Regions from separate parts of the Paenibacillus sp. FSL L8-0436 genome, predicted to be linked through region 2. Evidence: predicted binding sites of a transcription regulator. Region 2 holds the regulator's gene; each other region holds the start of a gene.
What was found. The regulator Rex, encoded in region 2, represses fermentation and respiration genes when NADH is low (regulators of the CRP and FNR family bind a similar motif). The targets are predictions, from matches to a motif close to TTGTGAAATATTTCACAA.

Region 1 (3,189 bases), 3.6 Mb from region 2:
TTCGCCCCACCGCATTTCAATCGAAAGGCTGAAGTCGGAGCTTGTCAGTATGCTCGTAGGGTATTTGTACATATGACAAGGCTATGCTGCCGGGCATACAGATACGGACCCCTAAACCAACTCGCAGCACAAAAAAAGCGGCTTAAGCAGAAAACAATCTGCTTAAGCCGCTTTTTACACTCTTTCTACCTCTTGCCGTAAACGCTGACGATCAGCGCTTATCCTTCCAAAAATTCAGCGGCTCCATATCCTTCGTAATAATCTCAAAGGTATAGCCTTCCTTCTTCAGTGTTTTGAGTACGTCCGGCAGCACTTTCAGTGTAGCTTTCTGATCATGCATCAGGATAACAGGATTGCTGTTGGACTTTTGCAGTTTATGGACCTGTTCCATAACCGTATTATAGATCCTGGCGCTGTTCTCCTTGTATTTCCAGTCGTTTGAGTCCACATTCCAATCCCACAGATGGAAACCCTGGCTCAGCACTCTGTCCCTGAAGGATTTGGTGAAATAAGGTTTACTTCCGTACGGCGGACGGATCAGCGTTGTACTGGAGCCGGTGATCTTCTTCAGCACTGCATTATCAGCTGACATTTCGGCAAGCGCTGCACCCGGAGAAGCATAAAACTTCTCTTTGCGGTGAGTCATGCCGTGGAGTGCGAGTCCGTGGCTTTCCTCTTCAATTCGTTTCACTGCCGATGGATACCGGTTCATATTGGGTCCAAGCATAAAAAAGGTCGCCTTTACCTCATTTTTGCCCAGAATATCCAGCAGTTGCGAAGTCGTTGCCGACGGTCCGTCGTCAAAGGTAAGATACACTATCCTCCCTTGCTTGCCCGGGGTTGTCTCCGTAGCCGGCTTTGCGCTGACAATCGGCTTTAATTCGCTCTTGAATTGGCTTACGAACGCCGCATCATCCAAAGCCGCTGAAGTATCCCGCACTCTTAGTAAATATTTATCCGGCTCAAAGGTTATCATATACCCAAGATAAGTACTTATCCGCAGCGGAACCATCAGCGATCCATTCTGCACAAAGGTACTTATTGGAACAAGGGTATCATTCGGGAGTTTGGCCCCTCCGTCATTTTTGAGCAGTAAAAGGGATTTGCCGCCTCCGGCGATCTGAACCCCTTCCTGAAGCATGGAAATGTTCCACTTCAGCTTCTGCGCCAAAGCGCGTACTGGAACATAATAGTTACCTTTTACAGAAACAGCTTCTATTTCCGTCAGTGTGTCGTTCACACCAAGACGTAATGAGGCATTCGTTCCGGCTGCGATTGCCGTGTTCTGTAGAATACCGAAACATAAGAATAAAGACATGAATAACAGCATTGTTTTTTTCATTCGCACAAGCAGTAATCTCCTATCTATGTATATTTATCTATACTTTATCACACATAGATAGATTTGAATTTGAGAGATTGTAACCGCCCAAAGAATATCTTGTTACTTTTTCACAGTGACAAAAGACATATTCTTAATATTTATCAAAAAATCGCAATAATCGTCGAAAGCTGTCACGGCCACAAAAAGCGGTTAAAATCAGGCTTTATTGCACAAATTAATTGTGACGAAATTAGTAACATTTGTGAAAAAGTGAACGAAATTTGAACAACCTTAAAATTACCTTAAACCGCACCACTACAGTGATCTTTGTCATACCTTTCGACATTTGTAACAATTCGATCACATATATTTAACTTGTTCGCCATTATTAAGGTCTTATGTGGATTTATTGTTAAAATATGTATTTTGCATTATGGGTAAGTAGTTCTTACTATAGATACAGGTTAATGTTTCTTGGCTAATGAACGGCAATGAAAAGAAGTATTGAAGGAAGGAGTTCTATAATGAAAAAAAAGGGTCCGTTATACGCTTTGTTCCTCAGCCTAATCCTTCTTCTGCCGGGATGCAGTTCGCTCACCGTTCTGAATCCGAAGGGTCCGGCCGCACGCACTTTATCTGACACCATCATCCTGTCCATTCTGGTGATGATCGGGGTCCTGGCAGTTGTCTACATCTTATATATATTCGTACTGGTGAAATACCGGGCGAAGAAAAGCAACGAAGGTTACATTCCAGAACATGAGGAGGGCAACAAGGTTCTCGAAGCCATCTGGATTATTATCCCGATTATCATCGTAACCTTTTTGTCAGTAGTGACTGTAAAATCAACCCATGCGGTTGAGAATGTCGCGAAGGAATACAAGGACCAGAAGCCTTTGGTTATTTTCGCCTCTTCTTCCAACTGGAAATGGCATTTCAGCTATCCTGAGGAGGGAATTGAAACCGTAAACTACGTCAATTTCCCGATTCACCGTGCGGTAGAGTTCAGACTGTACTCTTTCGGCACCATCACCAGCTTCTGGATTCCACAGCTTGCCGGGCAGAAGTATGCGATGAGCGACATGCTTACAAAACTTAATCTCTCCGCCGACACCGCAGGTTCATTTATCGGCAAGAACTCGAACTTTAGCGGTAAAGGCTTCGCCCACATGGAATTCGAGGCGCTTGTGATGAGCGACAAAGAATATGCCGAATGGGTCAAAGAGGTTAAGGATACCGCGCCTAAGCTTACGGAGGATGAATTCAAAGGCCTGCTGGCTGCCGAACATCTTGGACGCAAAACCTATTCCTCCACCCATTTGGAGTTCAGCCCGCCGCCGGGAGACCATAGCGAGCATATGAGCGGGGATGGTACGGAAATGGATATGGATAACGGAAATATGGATCATCAGGATAACAAGGACATCCACCCTTCCCCTGAACCGTCCAGCCAGACCGAATTTGACAGCGAGCCCAACCCTGAGTTGAATCAGCCGCTTCCAAGCTCACCTGTAGAAGAACACACACACGAGGGCCACTAACTCGCTCACAGTTTAATGTAACAACCTGAAAGGAGCTACCCTAATGGATTTAGACAAATTTAAGGTTCACGGCGAACCCCTGATATACGGAGCAATGATCAGTATCGCTCTTGCGACCATCGGGATTCTCGTTGGGCTTACCTATTTCAAGAAATGGGGATACCTCTGGCGCGAATGGCTTACAACTGTAGACCATAAGAAGATCGGGGTTATGTATATCCTGGCCGCACTGCTTATGCTGTTCCGCGGCGGTGTTGACGCCATGATGATGCGTCTGCAAACGGCAGCGCCGGAAATGAAATTCCTCGATGCCCAGCATTATAA
Region 2 (3,189 bases):
TTTATGGGTCTCAGTGACGATAATATCGTGTACTGGATGGAAGGGAGCGGCAACTACCGGGGCAAGTCGCTTCAGCTCTACGCCGTGCCTGTCGATGTAAGCAGCCAGCTCAAGGATCTGTTCTTCGACAAGAAGAAGAGCATAGTGCTGACGTCTGCCACGTTATCGGTCGACAAGTCCTTTCAGTTCATGATTGACAACCTTGGTCTTTCTGAAGCCTCTGAGCAAGGGCGTCTCATGACAGCGCTGCTGCCTTCACCGTTCAAGTACCGTGAACAGGCGCTGCTTGTCATCCCGCGCGATTTTCCCAGTGTTAAGGGCAGCGTAGGCGATGCGCGTTTTGTAGACAAGCTGGTGCATTCGCTGGCTGAAGCGGCGGCGGCGACCAAGGGGCGGATGCTGGTGCTGTTCACCTCCTACAAAATGCTACGCCAGGTTTATGATCCGCTGAAAGAGGCCTTGGCTTCCCAGGACATTACGGTTCTGGGCCAGGGTGTGGAAGGAGGCAGCCGCAGCAAGCTGATCCGGCGTTTTCAGGACAGCTCTGCATCGGTATTGCTTGGAACAAGCAGTTTCTGGGAAGGAGTCGACATCCCTGGCGAGGCGCTGACCTGTCTTGCGATTGTAAGGCTGCCGTTTCAGCCGCCGAATCATCCGCTTGCCGAGGCAAAGGCGGAGCTTCTGCAGGCCCAGAAGAAGAATCCTTTTATGAAAATGTCTGTTCCACAAGCAGTGATCCGGTTCAAACAGGGTTTTGGGCGATTGGTTCGCACAGCGCAGGACCGGGGAATTGTTATTGTATATGATACCAGGGTTATCGAAGCTTATTACGGGAAGTACTTCCTGTATTCACTCCCTGGTCCGAAGATGGAGCACATGCTTACCGATCAGATGGTTCCGCGGATTGCGGAATGGCTTGAAGAGGGCGGCGTTTCCTAATCTGTCATCGTTTATAAATTTTTTCCATCTCTTTGTACCATGGGCTGTGTCCCGTTCGCAGAGCGGGCACTGCACGTGGTTGTCATACGATATCGCGTCAGTGCAATTCTAAATTAGGAGGAGAAAACATGAAATCGGATAAAATATCGGAGGCCGTCGTTCGCAGACTCCCAGTGTACCTGCGTTTCCTGAACGATCTCCAAAAGCGTGAAATCTCAACCGTTTCTTCTCAGGAACTCGGGCAGAAGCTGGACCTTAATCCGGCGCAGATTCGTAAGGATCTGGCCTATTTTGGTGATTTCGGCAGAAAAGGCATTGGATATGACGTGTCTTATCTCATCGAAAAGATCCGTCACATTCTGAAGCTGGATCAACAAATCAATGTGGCCCTGGTAGGTGCCGGTAACCTCGGTCATGCCTTGTCCAATTACAATGCTTATCTGAAGGATACTATGAAAATCACCGCTGTATTTGATTCTTACGCTCCCAAGATTGGACAAAAGATCAACTCTCTTACGGTTCAGCCGATGGAAGAGCTGGGTCAGACCATCCGTGATCAGGGAATCCGGATCGGGATCATCACTGTACCGGACAGCGAAGCACAGAATGTAGCTGATATTCTGGTAGAATCGGGCATCGAGGCGATCCTGAATTTTGCACCGGTCATTCTGAAGACACCTTCAACCATCCGGATTCATGCTGCTGACTTTACGACTGACCTGCAAAGTCTGGCGTATTATTTACATGATGGAAAGGAAGGAATTACAGATGAGCAGCAATAAGATGATAATTGCAAACGGACGTTTTCTGGTTCCCGGAAGCGAGAAGCCGGTCCTGAGCGGTTATATGACTATAGAAAATGATTTGATCACATACATAGGGGAAGAGAAGCCCGTTATTGAAGAAGGCACAGTGACGCTCGACGGCAGCCGGCTGCTGTTCATGCCGGGTCTGGTCAATACCCATGGCCATGCTGCGATGTCGCTGCTGCGCGGCTACGGGGATGATATGGTCCTTCAAGCCTGGCTGCAGGAGAAAATGTGGCCGATGGAGGAGAAGTTTACCGGAGATGATGTCTACTGGGGCACTTCCTTATCTGTTCTGGAAATGCTGAAAGGCGGCACAACCACCTTTTTGGATATGTATGATCACATGGACCGGGTGGCCGAGGTGGTCGAGCACTCCGGCATCCGTGCGGTGCTGATGCGCGGTGTTATTGGTCTATGTCCTGAAGAAGTGCAGAATCAGAAGCTTGCGGAAGCTGTTGCGTTTGCCCGCAACTGGCACGGCAAGGCTGACGGCAGAATTACAACCATGATTTCACCGCATGCCCCGTATACTTGTCCTCCGGACTTTTTCATGCGGTTTGTGCAGGCGGCACATGACCTGGACCTGCCGATGCATACGCATATGTCGGAAACGCTGCGTGAAGTGGAGCAGAATGCCGCTGATTACGGCCTGCGTCCTGTAGCGCACCTGGAGAAGCTGGGGATGTTCACCCGCCCGTCCTTAATCGCCCATGGTGTCCACCTGAACGATGAGGAGATCGAAATCCTCGCCCGCCACAAGGTGGGTGTGTCCCATAACCCGGGAAGTAACCTGAAGCTTGCCAGCGGGGTTGCACGGGTGCCTGAGCTGCTGAGAGCCGGAGTCAAAGTTTCGCTCGGTACGGACGGGGCGGCAAGCAACAATAATCTCGATATGTTCGAGGAAATGCGGCTTGCAGCATTGATCCATAAGGGAGTCAGCGGTGATCCTACCGCAGTTCCGGCACCGGAAGCGCTGCTGATGGCTACGCAATATGGGGCGGAATCGGTCTTCCTGAACCAGGTGGGCCGCCTTGCAGCGGGGATGAAGGCTGACTTTATTGCAATTGATATCGATCAGCCCCATTTACTGCCGCATAGCGACTTGCTCTCCCACGCCGTGTATTCGGCCAGCGCCAAGGATGTCGAGCATGTCTGGGTGAACGGCAAGCAGGTTGTGAAGCATGGTCAGTGCCTGACACTGGACGAGGAAGAAATCCGCCGCAAGGCGCAAGAAACTTTTGAAGGGCTGCTGAAGCGGTAATTCGACTGCCGCCGCAGTTGACTTTATGACGTTTCATATATTAAGGAAAGGAAGCTGCATTTTGAGGAAAAGGAAAAAATGGCTTCTGCTGGGGATCGCTCTGTTTCTGCTCATTTTGTTCGGTCTAAGCCAATTTTATGCCTATATCATGAAGGACCAATGGAATGAACGCAACGCGGC
Region 3 (3,189 bases), 280 kb from region 2:
TTGTGAATAAAGAAGAAGCTGCTAAGCTGACCAACGGCGCAATGAATGTAGAAAAATGTGCGGTTAACCCGGCAATCGTAGGTCAATCCGCTGTGAAGATCGCTGAAATGTGCGGTATCCAGGTTCCTGCCGGAACGAAGATTTTGGTAGCTGAACTCGAAGGCGTAGGCACCAAGTACCCGCTGTCCGCTGAGAAACTTAGCCCGGTTCTGGCTTGCTACAAGGTTAAGAATGCTGACCAAGGGATTGAACGCGCAGCTCAAGTCGTCGAATTCGGCGGCATGGGACACAGCTCGGCTATCCATTCCAACAATGAAGAAGTTATCATGAAGTTCTCGAACCGTCTGCAAACTGGACGTATTCTTGTTAACTCACCTTCAACACATGGCGCCATCGGCGACATTTACAATACTAATATTGCTTCGTTGACTCTGGGCTGCGGATCTTATGGACGCAACTCGGTATCGCAAAACGTAACTGCCATCAATCTGATCAATGTGAAAAGGGTGAACCGTCGTACCGTGAATATGCAATGGTTTAAGGTGCCTGATAAGATTTATTTCGAAAAGGGAGCCACTCAATACCTGGCCAAAATGCCTGATATTACCCGCGTAGCAATTATCACTGACCCTATGATGGTTAAACTGGGTTATGTAGAAAGAGTAGAGCACTACCTGCGTCAACGCCAGACCCCTGTGGCGATCGAAGTGTTCTCGGAAGTTGAACCGGATCCATCGACAACTACCGTGGAAAAAGGTACAGCTATGATGAACAGATTCCAACCGGACTGCATCATCGCACTCGGCGGCGGTTCCCCAATGGATGCTGCAAAAGGAATGTGGCTGTTCTATGAACACCCAGATGCTGACTTTAACGGTTTGAAACAAAAGTTCATGGATATCCGCAAACGGGTATACAAATTCCCTAAGCTCGGCAACAAAGCGAAATTTGTAGCTATTCCAACAACATCGGGTACAGGTTCGGAAGTAACCTCGTTCGCGGTTATTACTGACAAAACTACTGCAAATAATACTAAATATCCGCTTGCAGACTATGAGCTGACTCCGGATGTAGCGATCATCGACCCTGAGTTTGTATATAGCTTGCCTAAGACTGCTGTTGCTGATACAGGTATGGACGTATTGACACATGCGATTGAAGCTTATGTTTCTGTTATGGCAAGTGACTACACCGATGGTCTGGCTATCAAAGCTATCCAGCTGGTATTCCAATACCTGGAGAAATCCGCACTTGAAGGCGACAAACTTGCCCGCGAAAAAATGCACAACGCATCGACGCTGGCTGGTATGGCATTTGCCAATGCATTCCTGGGCATCAACCACAGCTTGGCGCACAAATGGGGCGGTCAATACCACACGGCTCATGGACGTACCAATGCCATCCTGATGCCGCACGTTATCCGTTACAATGCCAAGAAACCAACGAAGTTTGCTTCGTTCCCTAAGTATTCGCACTTTGTAGCTGACGAACGTTATGCTGAAATCGCCCGTATTCTGGGATTGCCTGCACGCACTACCGAAGAAGGTGTAACCAGCCTGATCAATGCAATCCGCGACATGAACAAAAAATTGGGCATTGAAGAGTCGTTCCAACAACTCGGCTTTGATCCTAAGGATTTCGAATCCCGCGTAGACTATCTGGCTGACCGTGCATTTGAAGACCAATGTACTACTGCCAACCCTAAACTGCCGCTGGTTACTGAACTTGCTGATGTATACCGCAACGCATTCTACGGAAGATTCGACAACTAATTGGTGATTTCTTAGCAAAGAATAAGGTTACAGGTTAATATGGAAGGGGATGGTAGTGACAAATATCACCGGAAAGGTGATATTTGTCACAGTCCTTTTTCAGAAAATAAACTAAAATGTTTATATAAAGAACGGTCCCAGTTATGAAGACGCGATTGTGAATTTAATTACAACCATATCTTTGGGATCACGAGACACGGGATTAACCTTCAAGCCCGCGATCTCTACAAATATAATAAATATAAATGGAGGGATTTAGTATGTCGGTGATTGAAAAAGATGTACAAGAAGTGAAGTCGAGTTGGAGAAGTTTTACAAAAGGTAAATGGGCCAGAAAAGTCGACGTTAACGAATTTATTTCCAAGAACATCAAGCCTTATGAAGGAAACGAAGATTTCCTCGTAGGTCCTACCAGCAACACTACTGAACTGTGGAAGATTATCTCCCAGCTGAGCAAGGAAGAAAGAGAAAGAGGCGGCGTATGGGACGTTTCCCTGGATACTGTCTCCACCATCACTTCCCACAAGCCAGGCTACATCGACAAGGACAAGGAACAAATTGTAGGCGTACAGACTGATGCTCCTTTCAGACGTTCTATTCAACCGTTCGGCGGTATTAAGATGATGATCGATGCCACCAAAGCTTATGGCTTCGAGCTTCCGAACAACATTGTCGAAATGTTTACGAATATCCGCAAAACGCATAACCAAGGCGTGTTTGATGCATATACACCTGACATGAGAGCAGTACGTAAATCCGGCGTTATTACAGGTCTTCCTGATGCTTACGGCCGCGGACGTATTATCGGTGACTACCGCCGTATTGCTCTATACGGTATTGACTTCCTGATCAAAGACAAGAAACAACAACAAACCGAGCTTGAAGTTGATTCCATGACTGAAGAAGTAATCCGGTTGCGCGAAGAGCTGTCGGAACAAATCCGCGCTCTGGGCGAGCTGAAAGAAATGGCTGCCGCTCACGGACTTGATATTTCCAAACCGGCGAACAACTTCAAAGAAGCTACTCAATGGGTATACTTCGGTTATCTGGCAGCAGTAAAAGAACAAAACGGTGCTGCAATGTCCCTGGGACGTGTATCCTCCTTCCTCGACATCTATGCACAGCGCGATTTTGAAGAAGGTACACTTACTGAAGAACAAGCACAAGAAATCGTTGACCATTTCGTAATGAAACTGCGTATTGTGAAATTCCTGCGTACGCCTGACTATAATGAACTGTTCTCCGGCGACCCTACTTGGGTAACGGAATCCATCGGTGGTATGGCTGAAGACGGAACAACACGCGTAACTAAGAACAGCTTCCGCTTCTTGCATACCCTGTACAACCTGGGACCTGCTCCAGAGCCTAACTTGACGGTTCTGTGGTCCGAAAGACTGCCTGAAGGCTTTAAAAAATA

Region 1: a site for Rex is predicted at 1,585-1,602, ahead of qoxA (cytochrome aa3 quinol oxidase subunit II). Genes of this name have one in related genera too.
Region 3: a site for Rex is predicted at 1,928-1,945, ahead of pflB (formate C-acetyltransferase). Genes of this name have one in related genera too.

What each region holds. Positions count from the first base shown of each region.
Region 1 covers NZ_CP151955.1:1,086,757-1,089,945, reverse strand. Annotated here, with positions in the region: gene NSS79_RS05015 (TetR/AcrR family transcriptional regulator) at 1-76, shown strand, start outside; gene NSS79_RS05010 (polysaccharide deacetylase family protein) at 212-1,342, opposite strand; gene qoxA (cytochrome aa3 quinol oxidase subunit II) at 1,849-2,865, shown strand; gene qoxB (cytochrome aa3 quinol oxidase subunit I) at 2,909-3,189, shown strand, end outside.
Region 2 covers NZ_CP151955.1:4,864,230-4,867,418, reverse strand. Annotated here, with positions in the region: gene dinG (ATP-dependent DNA helicase DinG) at 1-939, shown strand, start outside; gene NSS79_RS22350 (redox-sensing transcriptional repressor Rex) at 1,029-1,721, shown strand; gene NSS79_RS22345 (amidohydrolase) at 1,708-3,009, shown strand; gene NSS79_RS22340 (DUF5590 domain-containing protein) at 3,071-3,189, shown strand, end outside.
Region 3 covers NZ_CP151955.1:5,140,061-5,143,249, reverse strand. Annotated here, with positions in the region: gene adhE (bifunctional acetaldehyde-CoA/alcohol dehydrogenase) at 1-1,772, shown strand, start outside; gene pflB (formate C-acetyltransferase) at 2,033-3,189, shown strand, end outside.